DNA from 2 places in the Clostridium budayi genome. Region 2 is predicted to be linked to the other one. Evidence: a T-box and tRNA genes for the amino acid it is inferred to sense, from the RefSeq annotation. Region 2 holds a T-box; the other holds one or more tRNA genes.
The links. A T-box is a leader RNA that pairs with one kind of tRNA and senses whether it is charged. The one in region 2 lies ahead of metG (methionine--tRNA ligase), so its partner is inferred to be a tRNA-Met.
Positions count from the first base shown of each region.

Region 1 (9,051 bases), 200 kb from region 2:
TTATTTCCTTCACTTGCACCTGAAGTAAAATATATTTCATCTCTTGATGCATTTATAGTTTTTGCTATAGTTTCTCTACTTTTATTAAGCATTCTTTCTGCCTCAATACCAAGCTTATGTAATGAAGATGGATTTCCATAATATTTTCTCATTCCATCTGCCATAACATTAATAACTTCTTCATAAGGTTTTGTTGTTGCAGAATTATCTAAATAAATCTCCACTCAATATCCCTCCTCTTTGTTATTATTCACTTTATTTTTCATTATATTTGTATAAATCAAATATAAAGTGCTTATAACATTTTAATTCTTACTATTTCTATAAGAATACTAAGAATTTTATCTTTTATATAATATCAATTTTTTCTTGATTTTAAAAGTTTTATTTATAATTTTCTTTATTTCTCTAATATACAAAAATAAAAGCTAGTCTTTTTTGACTAGCTAATCTTTACTTTATAAATCATTATATTTTAAATTTAATATGCTTTTTTCATTTAATAAATTGCTTGAATCCTTATTGGTAACCTTTACATATGAATTCTCAGTTTCTTTATTTTCATTTCCTAGCTCTACTCTAATATAAGTATCATAATACTTTTCTGAATCTATATTTATATTATCTTTTTTAATTACTATAAATTGAAATTCACTACCCTTTTTTATCTTATACGGATATTTTATATTTTCAACAGGTATTTTTTCTCCATCTACCATTATATAAATATTATAATACTCTTTTAATTCATCTAGATATTTACTTTCTATTTTATTTAAATATACATCTTCATCAGGTAAAAAGTATAATTTTGATTTTCCATTATCACTTTCACTGCTTCTTAATTCCATTTTCAATTCTCCTGATTGATTTTTATATGGATTCAATGTTATTTCTCCTAAATCTACATCATAATTTTTATCTCTATCAATTATAATAGCTCTAGTTAATGTAACTGGTCCATTATCATTTATATATTTTTCAAAATCATCATCCATATTTAAACAATATCTTAAAAGCTTATATTTATTTTTCGTACCTTCACTGTTATAGGCGCTCATATAATAAGTTTTATTTATTTCAGGAAATTCTATAGTTATATGCTCTACTCCATCATTAAAAAACCATTGACTTTCTACTTGTAAATCAATATTATTTTCCTTTATCATTTCTATAGTTAACGTATCATTAAAGAATATCTCTGAATACTTTTTGATAGCTATTGGATTATCTATTTTACTTATTAAATAATAAGCCAAATTTACACAAACTATTATACCTGTAATAATTGACAGTATTATCTGTCTTTTAGTTAACTTCATTAAGCTCTCCCCCCGCTAAATTTAATAAAATTAATAACATTCCTGAAGTAAAAATCGCAAATGCAATTAGTAACCCATTTGCCATTTGAATTATTGTTCCCTGATTAAAGTTAAGCATAATAGATGTAAGTGACATATAAAGCATAGTCTTTGTAAATTCTAATTTCCATAATGTTTTAGCTTTGTTACTTAAATCTTCTTTGTTATATTTTATTCCTTCATTTTCAATTCCCTTGCATATAGAATAAGTAACAAATAGTCCTACAATAGCGCTAAAAATATTTATTGCAAATGAGTATCTAGCTCCCATTTCTACTGAAATACCTATATTAAATATTCCTACTGCTGCTAATATATAGCTTGCATTTACTCCTCTTTTAAAAATCTTTTCATTAGTTGAAAGTTTAGTTAAAGCAAGTCCTATAATTATGTATCCAATAAAATCCGGTAATATATCTACACTTTTATATCCCATATTAATATTAAAATGTAGAACTATTAATAAATATCCCCAAAACATTTTTTTATAATATTTACCCATTACTTTCCCCCTTATAATATATTCTTAGTTATATTATGAAGCATAAAACATACTTTTCCAATATATTGTAAGTAATTAAGCTTAAATTTAATAAAAGAGTATAGAAAATAATATATATCTTCTATACTCTTTCTTATATTCTATTCCTTAATATCAATGTATACAGGATGATCTAATAAATTTATCTCTTCTGAATATACTCCTTCTGTTTCAAATACAGTTATAGTATTTTTTCCTTCTTTTAAGAAATCTCTAGGAATATATAAATATCCATGCGGTCCTACATTCCAGAACCTTCCTATATTAATTCCATTTACAAAAGCAACACCTTTTCCAAAGCTTCTAGTATCCAAGAATGTATCATTTACATCTGATATTTCTACTTCATATTCATAAAATGCTGGTGTATTTTCCTTCCACTCACTTTCATAATTAATTGACTCTATATCTTTAAGCTCTAAGCTATATATATCCCAATCTGATTGGAAATGAATATCTATTTTTAATCCACCTCTAATTCCTTTATACTGTTCAGGATTTTGTAGTCTTTCACCATAATTTACACGTCCCATATTCTCTACAAGAATGTCTATTTTGTTATTTCCTTCTTTTAGATTTAATACAAACTCTCCATCAAAATCCTTTTTATAAGCAGTAAAAATCTTCTCTCCATTTAAGAAAACATGAGCTCTATCACTTACTCTAACTAGTCTTGCTTTAACATCTCTTCCTTCTGATTTAATGTTAGTACTGTATAATATATATCCATAATATTGGTCTAATTCTTCCATTGGTACTGTATATTTATATCTATGCTTTTCACTTATGTTATCTAATGTATTCATAAGTGATACTTTATTAGATAATTTAAATGTTCCATAAGCTTTTTTAGTTGGTACTTTAGGCTCATTGAATTCCCAATTCTTTATTTTAGTCTTTAGCATATCTTGAACTTTAAAGTATTTATCTGTAGGATCTCCCCATTCTGTAAGAAGTGCATCATAATCATATGATGTTACTTGTGGTAAATCATTATTTAAACGTGCTGAACATCCATTCATAAATCCAAAATTAGTCCCACCTTGGAACATATAGAAATTGAAACTTCCCATATCATATAATTTTTCAACTTCATTTGCTACATCTTGTCCATCACGTCTTATAATTTTTTCGTTATATCTATTAAACCAGCCATCCCAAAATTCCATACACATTAGAGGATATTCTTTATTATTTTTACTCATAAATGTTTTAAGTTCATTAAAGTTCTCTTCTGTTTTTGAACCAAAATTAGCTGTTGGCATAATATCATTTTCTATTAAACTACCAGCCTCTAAAGCTTCTTGCCATCCACCATCTGATGTAAATAACGGAACAGTAACTCCATATTTTCTCATTAAATCTGCAACCATATTTAAATAATCTTTATCATTACCATATGAGCCATATTCATTTTCAACTTGCATCATTAAAATGTTACCGCCATGATCAATTTGATATGGAACAACCATAGGAATAAGTTCTTTATAATAATTTTCAACCTTTTCTATAAAATCAGGATCACTAGTTCTAAATCTAATATCCTTATATTTTAACAGCCATCCAGGCAATCCACCAAATTCCCATTCAGCACATATATAAGGAGTTGGTCTTAAAATAACATAAAGTCCAAGTTTTTTTGCTACATCTAAGAAACCTAATAAATTTGCATTACCTTCAAAATACATTGTGCCTTCTTCAGGTTCATGTATATTCCAAGGTACATAAGTTTCTACAGTATTACACCCTAAAGCTTTTAAGTTATATAGACTATCTTCCCAATGGCTTTCAGAAATACGGAAATAGTGTATAGCTCCAGATATTATCTTAAATTCTTCTCCATCTAATAAAAACTCTTTAGAAATTTCAAACTTTCTCAAAATAACTCCTCCTAAAATTATAGAGATTAGGTAATATGCCCAATCTCTATATTAAATAGATCATCTATTAAATTTTACTTATGACTAATCCTCGTCATCTTCTAATACAGATAATATTTTTTCATTTACATATATAACATTATTTTGACCATTAGCTACATATTCAGATTTAACTCCAATAAGACTATCATTAACATAGCTTATTACCATAGGCATATTCATACCTGCATATAGATCAAATTTTTCTCCACTTAATATCTTTTTAGATGCAATATTACATGGTGTTCCACCAAATAAATCAGCAAAAATTGTAATATCTCCTTCTAATTCATTTAATATAGTATCTAATTTTGATCTAAACTCACTTTCTCCTTCTTGTGGCAATAAACATACTGTATGTATATTTTCTTGTGGCCCAACAATCATTTCAACACTTTTTAAAAGTTCCTCAGCAAAACGTCCATGGCTAATTAATATTAAATTTGACATATAATACCTCCCAAAATTCTATAACAAAGTAGCTTTATAAATAATGTGCTAAATAAATAAATTTATTTAGCACATTTAAAATAATATTATTTAATTACATTTTTCCGATTATTCCTAAAGCTGATAATATAATAGATCCGATAATAACTAGGAATATAACTCTTGTTGAGTTCATACTCTTCTTACCTAATAACCAGTAGATTATTCCTACTAATGTAAGTGGAACTAATCTAGGTAAAATTAAATCTAATTTATCTTGAATATTAACAGACAAATCTCCTAATTGAGCAACATAAGTTATTTTAGTATTAACCATTGTTGCAACTAAAGCACCTACTACGAATACACCTAGTAAAGTAGCTGCATTTGTTAATGCATTTAATTTGTGTTGTAATTTAGTTACTAAAACTACCCCTTCTTTATAAGCTAGTTTAAGTTGTGACCATCTAAATGCCATTATTCCGATACATACAGCAACCCATAAGAATACTCCGATAGGGCTACCTTCAATAGCCATATTTGCTGCTATTGCACCCATTATTGCAGGAACTAAAGCTCCAAAGATAGCATCACCAATTGCTGCAAAAGGTCCCATAAGTCCTGACTTAATACCAGCTACAGTTTCTTTTGATTTTACTCCTTCTTTTTCTTCTATAGCTAAATCTATACCTGTAATAATAGTATTGAAGAAGTTACTTGTATTAAAGAATTGATTGTGCATTTTCATCATTTCTTTAAGCTCATCAGTATTATCTCCATACATTTTTCTTAATTGAGGTAATATCATCCATAGGTAACCTGAACTTTGCATACGTTCATAGTTCCATCCTAATTGGTTTGCAAATAAATTTCTTTTATTTATTTGTCTAAAATCCGCATCAGTTAATTTATAATTAGATTTCATCGTCATCTATCTCACCATCCTCAACACTTGATACACTTTCAGTAACTACTTTTTGGTCTACAGAACTTCTCTTATATTCCATCATAGCTAAACTTAATCCAATAAGTGCTATTGCTAACATTGGAAGACCTGTAAAGCTACCAACAAATTCTCCATTTGAAAGAGTTGATAATCCGCCTCCAATTGCTGAAATATTTCCATATACAGTTGTTAAAAGCGCTGTTACGATAAATCCTAAAATTAAATATGCAATATGTTTTTTTGCTGGTAAGTATCTTAAAAGTATTGCAAAACCTACTGCTGGTAATAATGCACCTGCTACTGATAATCCATTACTTAACCATACTAAGTTAGTATTCATAAAGTCTACAACTTTTTCTACGAAAGGACCACCAAATGCTAATGCTAAGCATACTGGAATACCTCTTGATAATCCCCAAGGAATTGCACCTAATAGATAGTTAATAGTAATCTTCTTATATTCGTGATTTTCTATATTCTTATCTATTCTATGAACAAAGTATGTGTTTGCAAATCTTGCTAATATATCAGTTTGAATCATTAAACTTGCTACTGGTACTGCAATTGCAGATATAGCTAGTTCTGGATCCATTCCTAATCCTACAGAGAATGCTGTTGCTAAAACAGTACCTGAGTTAGCATCAATACGAGATGCTCCTCCGAATGTACCAACCCCTAGAACAGTTAATTGCATACTACCACCAATTAATAACCCTGTTGTTAAGTCTCCCATTACAAGTCCAGTAAATAACCCTGCAAAAACTGGAGAACCTGCACTCGAATTTATTGTTAATTCATCAAGCAATTGATAACAAGCATATAGTGTTAATAACGTTATTTGCCACCATTGAATCATAATCATTTTCCTCCCACATTATAATATTGTTTTAATAATTTATTACTTTAATAATTTCATAAAATCACTTTCTGGTTCACTAGGTACCATTCTTGCTGTTAATTTAATTCCTTTTTTATTAAGTTCTTCAAATATCTTAACGTCATAATCAGTTACATTTATTGATTTACTTAATGATCTTGTTTCCTCAGTTTGGGACATATTACCTACATTTATTGATTTAATAGGAACTCCAAGTTCTATTAATTTAAGTAATACATCTGGTTTTCTTGCGATTAAAAATACTTTTTGTGAGTTATATTTTCCTGCATTAATATTTGCTGCAGCTTTTTCAATTGGTAAAACACTTAATTTAACACCTGCAGGACATGCTAATTTTAGCCCAGCTTTTTCGATATCGTTTTCAGCAACGCTATTATCAACCACCATTATTCTTGTAATCCCTAATTGTGTTGTCCATAAATTAGCAACTTGTCCATGAATTAATCTTCCGTCTATTCTTACTGCTTCAATAGCCATATACTCTACACCCCTTTAATATATAAAAATCTAAAAATAACAGCTCGTACAATTATTTCTTATTAATAATTTAGTGGGATATAAATATATCTTTTTAATTATAATAACTTTAAAAAATATTTCTTATATGATTCCTAGTTCTGTAGACATATTATATCCAATTTTAATGTTGAATCTGTATGAAATTTCATTTATTTTGATGAGGTAATTACCACCTATTTAGATTTTCTCATCTTTTATATTTTTTGTCAATATTTTCTTGTATATTTTTTGAATTTTTTTTAAATATTTTAATACAACTTTTTTTTAGATTTACTTTATTCCAATCTTTCTAGTAATTCTTATTTTAGATCTCACCTCCTATTTATCAGGTAATTACCACTAATGATATATTTTTATTATTTTTGTAATTTTAATTACATTTATTTATATTTTCATACATTAAAATTTATTCTTATTTTCTTGAGGTAATTACCACTTTTAATATTATTAGAAGCTTATTATTTTTTTCCTATAATATTTTTATTGTAACTTCTATTGAGTTTTAGAATGTATAGCTATTGCTTTTTACATTTATATTTATATTGCCTAATAAAGAAAATATTCCTTTTTTTGTACTTTAATTATTAATTTAAAGTACTTTTTTAAATATTCTTTTATTCTATAAAAACTTTCATAATACTTTTGTTATTTTTATGTATTATTATATTTAATTATTTTTATTTCATATAATTGGTTGACAAATGATTACTTTAAGCGTATATTTAAAATATAAACAGAATATCGCGGGGTGGAGCAGTTGGTAGCTCGTCGGGCTCATAACCCGAAGGTCGTAGGTTCAAGTCCTGCCCCCGCAACCAAAATAAAGCTAATCAAATTTTTGATTAGCTTTTTTATTTATTTCTTTATTGCATATACCCTAGTTGGTGCACCATCACCTTCTGCTATTTTAAGTGGTGCTATAATTATTTCAAATGAATTATCCAAAATATCTAGGTTACATAAATTTTCTATTATTATCTTATTTTTTGACAATAAGTTTTTATGATTATATAACTCTTCACTCTTTTCACTATCTATTGATATACAATCTATGCCTATTCCTGTCAAACTTTTAATATTTCCGAGGAAATTTGAAGCTTCATAAGTTAATGTTGGATAATCAACAAAATATCTTTCACTATTAAAATACCTTTCCCAACCTGTTTTTAATATTAAATAGTCGCAATTTAATATATTATCTTTATATTTTTCTAAAACTTCTAAATCTATAACACTTGAATTTCTGCAATCTATTATATAAGCATTACCTATAAATTCTTTTATATCAAAATCATCTAAATTATATCCATCTTCATATATATGCTTTGGTACATCCATATGAGTTCCTGTATGAGTAGATAGATATAATGAAGATACATTATATCCGTCTACCTTAACATTATATAAATTTTCTTTTTTAAAACTTTCTTCTTCTGAATAAGATGTCATTCCATTTTTATAGGTTTGGGTTAAATCATATACTTCCATTAATTATATCCTATCCTTTTAAATTATTTTATTTGTCCACTTGAGAAACTATCCATACTATCTATTTCATTAACTTGTCTTATCTCATCTAATACCCACCTGTCTCCATTTCTAATAAATCTCCAAAACTCTTCAAAACTACTTCTTTTTCTTGGATCTCCAGATACTATTTCATTAGTATTCTCATTTAGCATATAATCTATCATACGTGCTTTTATACTTACCCATAACACATCTTTTGAATTATCATCTGAATTTAATGCACTTATAGGATTAATACTTATAAGTTCTATTTCCCTTAATATATTCTTCTCACCTTTTAATTTCATCCATTCAGTCTTACTTTTGTGAAGTCTATAAAGATTTTCACTCATATACTCTTTTGCTAAATCTTGATTTCTCTCTGTCCATGCATATTGTATTTTATAAAAAGCTTCATCAATATTGGATATAATTTTATCATAGTCCCAAGCCTTATCTAATTTAGCAAACTCCTTCATGGCTATTTTGCTTTGATGCTTTTTTTGCTTAACCTTAGCAGTATGCTTAATTCCAGCAGCACCACCACCTACTGTTAATATTCCAAACCCTACAAATACTATAAATCCTATTGGTGAAGTTCTAGTACTTCCACCAGAACTAGTGTGGCTACTACTTGAGGATCTTCCACCTCCTCCGCCACCTCCACCTCCGCCACCGCCGCCTCCACCGCCGCCGGCTCTAGCAAATGCTAATGTAGAAGGTAATAATATACTCATTAACAACATCATCAAAATGACCTTTCTCAAGTTTCTCTTCAAAATTCCGTCCTCCTATTTATGTTATTAATTTTAATTATATTCCAATAAAAATACTATCTTCAACCTTTTAGTATTTAATTCATAATTTGGTAACTATACTAATCCTATTTAGTCTTATCTTATAAATTTTAGACCTTATTTTTATATAAT
Region 1 covers NZ_AP042456.1:2,837,287-2,846,337, forward strand. Annotated here, with positions in the region: gene ACZ5TJ_RS13710 (cysteine desulfurase family protein) at 1-224, opposite strand, end outside; gene ACZ5TJ_RS13715 (hypothetical protein) at 459-1,322, opposite strand; gene ACZ5TJ_RS13720 (hypothetical protein) at 1,309-1,863, opposite strand; gene ACZ5TJ_RS13725 (glycoside hydrolase family 35 protein) at 2,004-3,782, opposite strand; gene ACZ5TJ_RS13730 (PTS sugar transporter subunit IIA) at 3,867-4,271, opposite strand; gene ACZ5TJ_RS13735 (PTS system mannose/fructose/sorbose family transporter subunit IID) at 4,366-5,181, opposite strand; gene ACZ5TJ_RS13740 (PTS mannose/fructose/sorbose/N-acetylgalactosamine transporter subunit IIC) at 5,165-6,052, opposite strand; gene ACZ5TJ_RS13745 (PTS sugar transporter subunit IIB) at 6,095-6,571, opposite strand; tRNA gene ACZ5TJ_RS13750 (tRNA-Met) at 7,356-7,431, shown strand; gene ACZ5TJ_RS13755 (cyclase family protein) at 7,469-8,101, opposite strand; gene ACZ5TJ_RS13760 (Tim44 domain-containing protein) at 8,125-8,901, opposite strand.
Region 1: it has a tRNA-Met gene. The T-box ahead of metG (methionine--tRNA ligase) is inferred to sense a tRNA for this amino acid. The anticodon was not compared.

Region 2 (9,051 bases):
TTTAGCTGGATGCTTTATGCTTCAAATAATTGACCATAATGCCTTTAGTTCATTAATTCAGGCGTTTTTAGATTTTATACAAAGAGTTCTAAATTCATTAGCAGACCCTTGGAATGCAGGTATAATACTTCAGGTTTTAGCTATTGGAGGAGTTATTAACTTAGTTTCAAAGATGGGGGGAGCTAGAGCTATTGCAGAGGCATTAGCTAGAAGAGCAAAAACTCCAAGAAGTGCTCAAATGGTAACATGGTTCTTAGGATTACTAGTTTTCTTTGATGATTATGCAAACTCTTTAATAGTCGGACCTATTATGAAACCAGTTGCTGATAAGTTAAGAATTTCTAGAGAAAGATTAGCATTTATAATAGATGCAACAGCAGCACCAATTGCAGGGCTTGCAATAATTTCAACATGGATAGGACTTGAAGTTGGACTTATAAAAGATTCATTTACTCAAATAGGTATGGATGTAGATGCTTTTGGAGTATTTTTAAATACAATACCTTTTAGATTTTATAATATATTAATTCTTGCGTTTGTTGTTATAACAACTCTTATGCTTAGAGAGTTTGGTCCAATGAGAACTGCTGAGATAAGAGCAAGAAAGGGAATAAAAAGTAAAGAAGTAGAGAATAAGGATTCAAAGTTAAGTGAGGAAATGGAAGCTAAAGAAGGGATTAAGCTAAGTGTATGGAATGCAATAATTCCTATAGGAACTCTTATAATATCAGCACTTATAAGCTTTTATTATAGTGGATATTCAGCAATAATGGCAGGAGCGGATTCTGCTCTTATAAGCGTATTAAATAACTCACCTTTCTCATTTGAAGCAATTCAACAAACATTTAGTGCAGCAGATGCTTCAACAGCACTTTTCCAATCAGCAATATTTGCTTCAATAGTTGCAATTTTAATGGCTGTTTTAAAGAAGATATTCACAATTTCAGAAGCCATAGATGTATGGATAGATGGTATGAAAGGCCTTATAATCACAGGAGTAATTCTGCTTCTTGCATGGTCATTAAGTTCTGTTATTAAAGATTTAGGAACAGCTAAATATTTAGTAACGTTATTATCAGATTCAATTCCACTATTCTTACTTCCAAGCATAATATTTATACTTGGAGCAGTAATTTCATTCGCAACAGGAACAGCTTATGGAACTATGGGGATATTAATGCCTCTTGCAATTCCGCTTTCTTATTCAATATCACCGGATATGGGATATATTATAGTAAGCACAAGTGCAGTCTTAACAGGAGCTATATTTGGAGATCATTGTTCTCCGATTTCAGATACAACAATACTTTCTTCAATGGGAGCTGGATGTGACCATATTGACCACGTTAAAACTCAAATGTGGTATGCATTATTTGTTGGAGGATTTACAATTTTATTTGGATATATCCCAGCAGGACTTAATATTCCAATTTACATTATATTGCCTGTAGCAATAATAGCATTAATAATTGCAGTAAGGTTTGTTGGAAAGCCTATAGAGACTGTGGAAGAATCTTAAAAATAAAAACTATGGCTTATTAAAGCTATAGTTTTTTATTTAGAATAAATTATATATAATTTGTACCATTTTTACTTCTTTTATAATACTTTATATAGAGGAAAACTTATATTTGGAGATTTTAATATGAATAGAAATCCTATAAATGGAGGCAATGATTTTACTAACATATTCACGCAAACATTTAATGCTTTTATGAATAATAGTAATATTATTGATAGTGTAGTAAATAATTTATTTAATTCAGGTTTTTCATATAACTTTAATCAAGATTTTAACCAAGGGTTTAATCAGGGATTTAATAATATGAATTTTGCAATGAGCGCAAATATGATAGATAAAGAGGACAAGTACTTAATTGAAGGGAATTTCCCAGGTATTGATAAAGATAATATAAGAATAGATTATAAAGATGGATATATTTATCTAAATATCAGAAATAATAGGGTATATTCTAATGGATATAATATGACTATGACTGTAATGCAATTTGGTAATGAATTTAGTAGAGAGTTTTATGTCCCAGAAGCAGATGCTACAAGACTTAAAGTATCATATAGAAATTATAAATTAAAACTTGAGCTTCCAAAGTATAGAGATGTAATAGTGGGAACTTCTAATAATGATTTGTTAGAAAATGATAGTGTAATTATAGATGTTCTAGATTATAAGGAAGAATAAACTTAAGGTGCTTTTGCATCTTAGGTTTATTTTTTTATTAACTTGATATAGAAATACTCTTATGGGAAAATATAGAAAAGGGGGATTGATTATGAGAGTAATAGAAAGAATAGAAGCTTTAAGAAAAGTAATGAAAGAAAGAAAAATAGATTATGTAATTATTCCAAGTTCTGATGCACATCAAAGTGAGTATGTAAGTGATTATTATAAAGGAAGAGCATATATATCAGGATTTACAGGTTCAGCTGGAACAGTTCTTATTGGACTTAATGAAGGAATACTTTGGACTGATGGTAGGTATTTTATACAAGCTGAAAATGAGCTTAAAGGTTCAGGTATAAAGCTATTTAAGATGAGAATTCCAGGGTGGCCAACATTAGAAGAATGGATTTTTGAAAATATTAAATCAGGTGAAACGATAGCTTTTGATGGAAAAGTAGTTTCATTAGAGCAGTATAAAGAAATTAAAAATATAGCAAAGGAAAAATCAATAAACTTAAAAATAGATGAAGATTTATTAGATTTAATATGGACTGATAGACCTAATCTTCCTAGTGAAAATATTTTTATACATGACATTATATATTGTGGTAAAAGTGCTAAAGAAAAAATAGAAGAAGTAAGAAGCTATATGAGAAAAAAGGAAGTATCAAATTATGTAATCTCATCACTAGATGATATAGCATGGCTTTATAATATAAGGGGAAATGACGTTCACTGCAATCCTGTTGTTATTAGTTATGCAATTATTACCTTAAATAATGCGTACCTTTATATAGACAAAAGAAAGGTAAGTAAAGAAGTATCAGAAGCTTTAAATAATGAAGGAATAGAAATCAAGGATTATAATGAAATAAAACAAGGAATTAATGATTTAAAAGATAGCGTGCTTATAGATCCAGAAAGAGTTAGTGCCTTTATTTATGAGAATATAGATAAAAATCTTAAGGTTGTTCAACATACTAATATAACAACAAATTTAAAAGCAGTTAAAAATAATATTGAAATAGAAAATTTAAAGAGATGCCAAGTAAGAGATGGCGTTGCTATGGTTAAGTTTATTAAATGGCTTAAAGAAAACTTAGGAAAGATAGAGATAAGCGAGATATCAGCATCAGATAAATTAACTGAGTTTAGAAGTCATGGGGAATTATTTAAAGGAATAAGCTTTGATACTATAGCAGGTCATAAGGAACATGGAGCAATGATGCATTACTTTCCAACTAAAGAAAGCGATTATAAATTAGAAAGTAAAGGATTTTTACTTATAGATTCAGGCGGGCAATATTTAGATGGTACAACTGATATAACAAGAACCATTGTACTTGGAGAACTTACAGAAGAGGAAAGAAGAGATTTCACACTAGTTTTAAAAGGGCACATAAGTTTAATGAATACAAAATTCTTAAAAGGAACTAGTGGTTCAAATATTGATATAAAAGCAAGAGAACCATTATGGAAAGAAGGAATTGATTATAAGTGTGGGACAGGTCATGGAGTAGGATTCTTCTTAAATGTTCATGAAGGACCTCAAAGAATAAGTCCAGTTCCAAATAATATTTCTTTAGAGCCAGGTATGATTTTAACTAATGAACCGGGAATTTATAGAGAAGGAAAGCATGGAATAAGAACAGAAAATACAATGCTTGTTGTAGAAGATATATCTTCAAAAGAATTTGGAGAGTTTTATAAATTTGAAGTTATTTCTTTATGTCCGATAGATTTAAATGGAATAGAAGTTTCATTATTAAATAAGGAAGAAAAAGAATGGATAAATGAGTATCATAGGTGGGTATTTAATACATTAAATCCATACTTAAATAAAGAAGAAAAAGAATTCTTAGATATTGAAACTAAAGAGATTTAAAAGATAAGCTCCTACTAGCTAGTGGGAGCTTTTAATTTTTATATTGAAAAGTTAGTAACTAATCCTTCATATAAAATATCATCGTAATTAATTTTTTGAATATCACTTGGTTTTATAAATTCAGGTTTCTTATTAAAATAATGAATGTTATTTTTTATAAGTAGCTCGGACACAAATTGAGAGCAGAAATAATAATTACTTCGTTTATAAGGAAACCTTAGTTTAACTAGAAATAAACCTAAGAAATTATATTTATAATTGTCCTTATTTAAAAAGTGAGCCTCTAAGTCATATTTAAGTCCGATAAACTGACTCTCTGTTATTCTAATTTTATATATTAAGCATTTACTTTTATTAAATAGTTTAAATGTACCATCATAAAGATTTTCCTTAACTAAACCTGCAATAAAAGGATTATTAGGAACCTTCCTTCCGAATGAGTACATTTCCTTAAATGTATCATCTAAACTTAATGAAACATGAGTATATGTATCTTTTGTAGCAAGTCTTATAACATTAGATAGATTTGAGCCAGTATAAGAAAAGACTAGATAAATATATTTATACCCCATAATACTCCCCCTCTCAGCATTACCCCAAAATTAATTTTATTAAAATAAGAATAAAAAGTAAACAAAAAATGAATAAAAAGAAAAAAAGGCGACCACATTGTGGTCACCTAAATATAAAAATATAATTATTCTTCTTTTTCTTCTTCTGGCGGATTGAAGTATTTATTAATTAAGATAGCAACTATTATTCCAATAGCAGTATCTATACTTCTACCTACTGCATAAGCATAAGACTGAGGTCCGCTATAATTTATCATGATACCGATAAATACTATGCAAGCAATAGTTACAGCGCCAGGTTTATAAAATAAGTTACATGTGTATATAACTGCAACGATACCAACTCCGGTTACAAATGAGTTGTAATTATATAAGAAAGGTAATCTAATCATAATATATATAACACATATTCCAAATAAACCACCTATAATAGTTCCAATAAGTCTATTTTTTCCCATGGTAAATGAGCTAGATACAGTATCTTTCATACATATTACAGCTGCTATACAAGCATAAAAAGCATTTTCTCTTCCTATAACTTGAAATATTACCATACATATAGCTACTGCTAATGCTGTTTTTATATTACGAAGGCCTATCCTATGTACGTTTAATTTCATACAAAATTCCTCCTACGATTAATTATTATAATATCATATTATATCATATAGAATTAGTAATGGTTATAACATAAGTACTTATAAATAATAAAAAGTTAGTGAATTTAAATATTAATTGACATATAAAAATATATAGAATATTATATATTTAAAATGGAAATGATATTAATTAAAATAGAAATGCTATGAAAAGAAGAGTAGTAAAACAAAGTATCGAAAGAGAGCTAATGATTTGGTGAAAGTTAGTGTTATGGAGTTTTATGAAGATGGCCTTTGAGCAGGTTTCTTGAGCTTTGAATTAAAGTTAGAGAATCACGGATGCAACCGTTATATTGCAAGGTTTATAATAACCTAGTGAGTTTTTTACTGCAAGGTAAAAAAGAAATAGAGTGGTAACGCGTAAATTAACGCCTCTATGCAATGTAAAATTGCATAGAGGTTTTTTAATTAGTAAAAATAAATGATATAAACTTATCATTATTAAATAAAAAGGAGGATTTTAGGATGTGTAAAAAACCATATTATATAACAACACCTATATACTATCCATCAACAAAACTACATATAGGTAATACTTACACAACAGTTGCAGCAGATGCAATTTCAAGATTCAAAAGATTAACAGGATATGATGTAATGTTCTTAACAGGAACAGATGAACATGGTCAAAAAATCCAAAGAATAGCGGAAGAAAAAGGTATTAAGCCAATAGAACACGTTAATGAAATAGTTGCAGGAATCAAAGATCTTTGGAAGATGATGGACATAAGCTACGATAAATTCATAAGAACAACTGATGATTACCACGTAGAAGCAGTTCAAAAGATTTTTAAGAAATTATATGATCAAGGAGATATATATAAGAGTTCATATGAAGGATTATACTGTACTCCATGTGAATCATTCTGGACAGAAAGTCAATTAGTAGATGGAAAGTGCCCAGACTGTGGAAGACCAGTTGAAACATCAAAAGAAGAAGCTTACTTCTTCAAGATGAGTAAATATGCTGATAGATTAATAAAGTATATTGAAGATCACCCAGATTTTATACAACCAGAATCAAGAAAGAATGAAATGCTAAATAACTTCTTAAGACCAGGATTACAAGATCTTTGTGTTTCAAGAACAAGCTTTGACTGGGGAGTTCCAGTAACTTTCGATGAAAAGCACGTAGTATATGTTTGGATAGATGCATTATCAAACTATATAACTGCTTTAGGATATGGAAGTAACAACACAGAATTATTTGATAAATACTGGCCTGCAGATGTACACCTTATAGGTAAAGATATATTAAGATTCCATACAATATACTGGCCAATAATGTTAATGGCTCTTGATTTACCACTACCAAAGAAAGTATTCGGACATGGATGGTTACTTGTTGATGGCGGTAAGATGAGTAAATCAAAAGGTAATGTAGTAGATCCAGTTACACTTGTTGAAAACTTTGGGGTTGATGCAGTTAGATACTACTTATTAAGAGAAATACCTTTTGGTGCAGATGGATTATTCAACAATGAAATATTCATAAAGAAGATTAATTCAGATCTTTGTAATGATCTTGGAAACTTACTTTCAAGAACAGTTGCAATGATAGAAAAGTACTTTGATGGAGTAATACCAACACCATTAGAAAAAGAAGCTGTAGATGATGAGCTTATAGAACTTGCACTACAAACTCCAAAGAAAGTAGAAGAAGCAGTAAATGCTCTTAAGCTTCCAGAAGCTTTAGAACACATATTTGAATTAGTTGGAAGAGCTAATAAATACATCGATGAAACAACTCCTTGGATATTAGCTAAAGATGAAGAAAAGAAAGATAGACTTGGAACTGTACTTTACAACTTAGCAGAAAGTTTAAGATTTACTTCAGTTCTAATTTCATCATTCTTACCAACAACTGCTGAAAAGATTAATGAACAATTAGCTATAACAGCTAATGATTGGGCTTCATTAGAAGGATTTGATGGAACAGCATCAGGAACAACAGTTAAAAAGGGAGATAACTTATTCCCAAGAATAGATGTTGATAAAAAACTTGCTGAACTTGAAGAACTTAGAAAAGCTCAAATGGAAGCTGTAAAGGCAAAAGAAGTAAAACCAATGAAACCAATAAAAGAAGAAATAACTATAGATGACTTCGAAAAGTTAGATTTAAGAGTAGTAAAAGTATTAGAATGTGAATCAATCAAAAAGGCAAACAAATTACTTAAACTAAAAGTAGATTTAGGTGGAGAAGTTAGACAGGTAGTTTCAGGAATAGCTAAACACTACAAACCAGAAGAACTTGTAGGAAAGAATGTTGTTCTTGTAGCAAACCTTAAACCAGTTAAGTTAAGAGGAGAATTATCACAAGGTATGATACTTGCAGCATCAAATGATGATGACAGTATATTAAACTTAGTAAATCCAGGAGACTTACCAACTGGAAGCGAAGTTAGATAATTTAATACAAATATAAACTAAAGAGGAAGTTTGCTTAAATTTTAAGTTAACTTCCTTTTGTATAAATTTAAGAATTAAATGTGAGGTTTTATATGAATATAATTGTAGGGAATGCTTGGCCTTACGCCAATGGCAAACTTCATTTAGGAAGAATTGCTGTACTTCTTCCTGGGGATATACTTGCAAGGTACCATAGAATGATGGGGGATAATGTTTTATTTATTTCAGGAAGTGATGCACATGGGAGACCAGTGACTATGAAAGCTTTAGAAGAAAATAAAACACCAGAAGAAATTTTAGAAAAATACCATAAGGAATTTGTAGAATGCTTTAATAAACTTAATTTTTCCTTTGATTTATTTACTAGTACAGATACTGATTATCATAAGAAAGAAGTAATGAAGTTTATTAAAGAACTTTATGATAAAGGGTATATATATGAAGGAGAAGATAAAGAGCTATTTTTTTCTCTTCCAAAATTCGAAAATGATGTTAAAAAGATATTTATAAAACAGCAATCTTGGCGAGAAAATGCTCAAAGTATAACGAAAAAATATGTAGATGAAGGTCTTAGAGATAAATCAGTTACAAAGGAAATTGATTGGGGGGTTGATGTTCCTCTAGAAGGCTTTGAAGATAAAAAAATATTCGTTTGGATTGAGGCACTTATGGGATATATTACAGCTACAAGTAAGTGTTTAGAAAATACAAATGAAACTGTAGAAGATTATTGGAATGATGAGGAAAGTAAAGTTTATTTAGTTCATGGAAAAGATAATATTCCATTCCATACAACAATATTCCCTGGGCTTTTATCAGCACTTGGTTTTAAAAACGTTAATCTAAGTATAATCTCAAGTGAGCATTTAAAGCTTGAAGGTAAAGATTTTTCTACAAATAAAAATTGGGCAATTTGGGTAGATGATATATGTAAAAGATATTATGTTGATACAATAAGATATTATTTAATTTTAAATGGACCAGAAAATAAAGATACTGATTTTAAGTGGAGAAACTTTATAAATGCTAACAATTATGATTTAGTTGGTGAACTTGATACTTTATATAGAAACACCATATTAAATCTAAAAAGAGAAGAGATTAAAAAGACAGATAAAGATAGACTACTTAATATGTATTTTGAGCTTTCAGATAAGATAGAATCAGGAAGTTTTAAAGAGGCATTGAAGGATATATTTAAATTAATAAGAGAAGAAAATAAGAAAAATAAGGCTTCAATAATTACATTAATAAATGTAGCTAATATGCTAGAACCATTCATTCCAAAGACAAGCATGAGAATAAAAAAGGAATTTGGAATAGATAAGAGTATATGGAGCTTTA
Region 2 covers NZ_AP042456.1:14,993-24,043, reverse strand. Annotated here, with positions in the region: gene ACZ5TJ_RS00115 (Na+/H+ antiporter NhaC family protein) at 1-1,519, shown strand, start outside; gene ACZ5TJ_RS00110 (Hsp20 family protein) at 1,646-2,200, shown strand; gene ACZ5TJ_RS00105 (aminopeptidase P family protein) at 2,292-4,067, shown strand; gene ACZ5TJ_RS00100 (hypothetical protein) at 4,106-4,639, opposite strand; gene ACZ5TJ_RS00095 (FUSC family protein) at 4,765-5,259, opposite strand; T-box leader at 5,436-5,677, shown strand; gene metG (methionine--tRNA ligase) at 5,764-7,707, shown strand; gene ACZ5TJ_RS00085 (methionine--tRNA ligase) at 7,800-9,051, shown strand, end outside.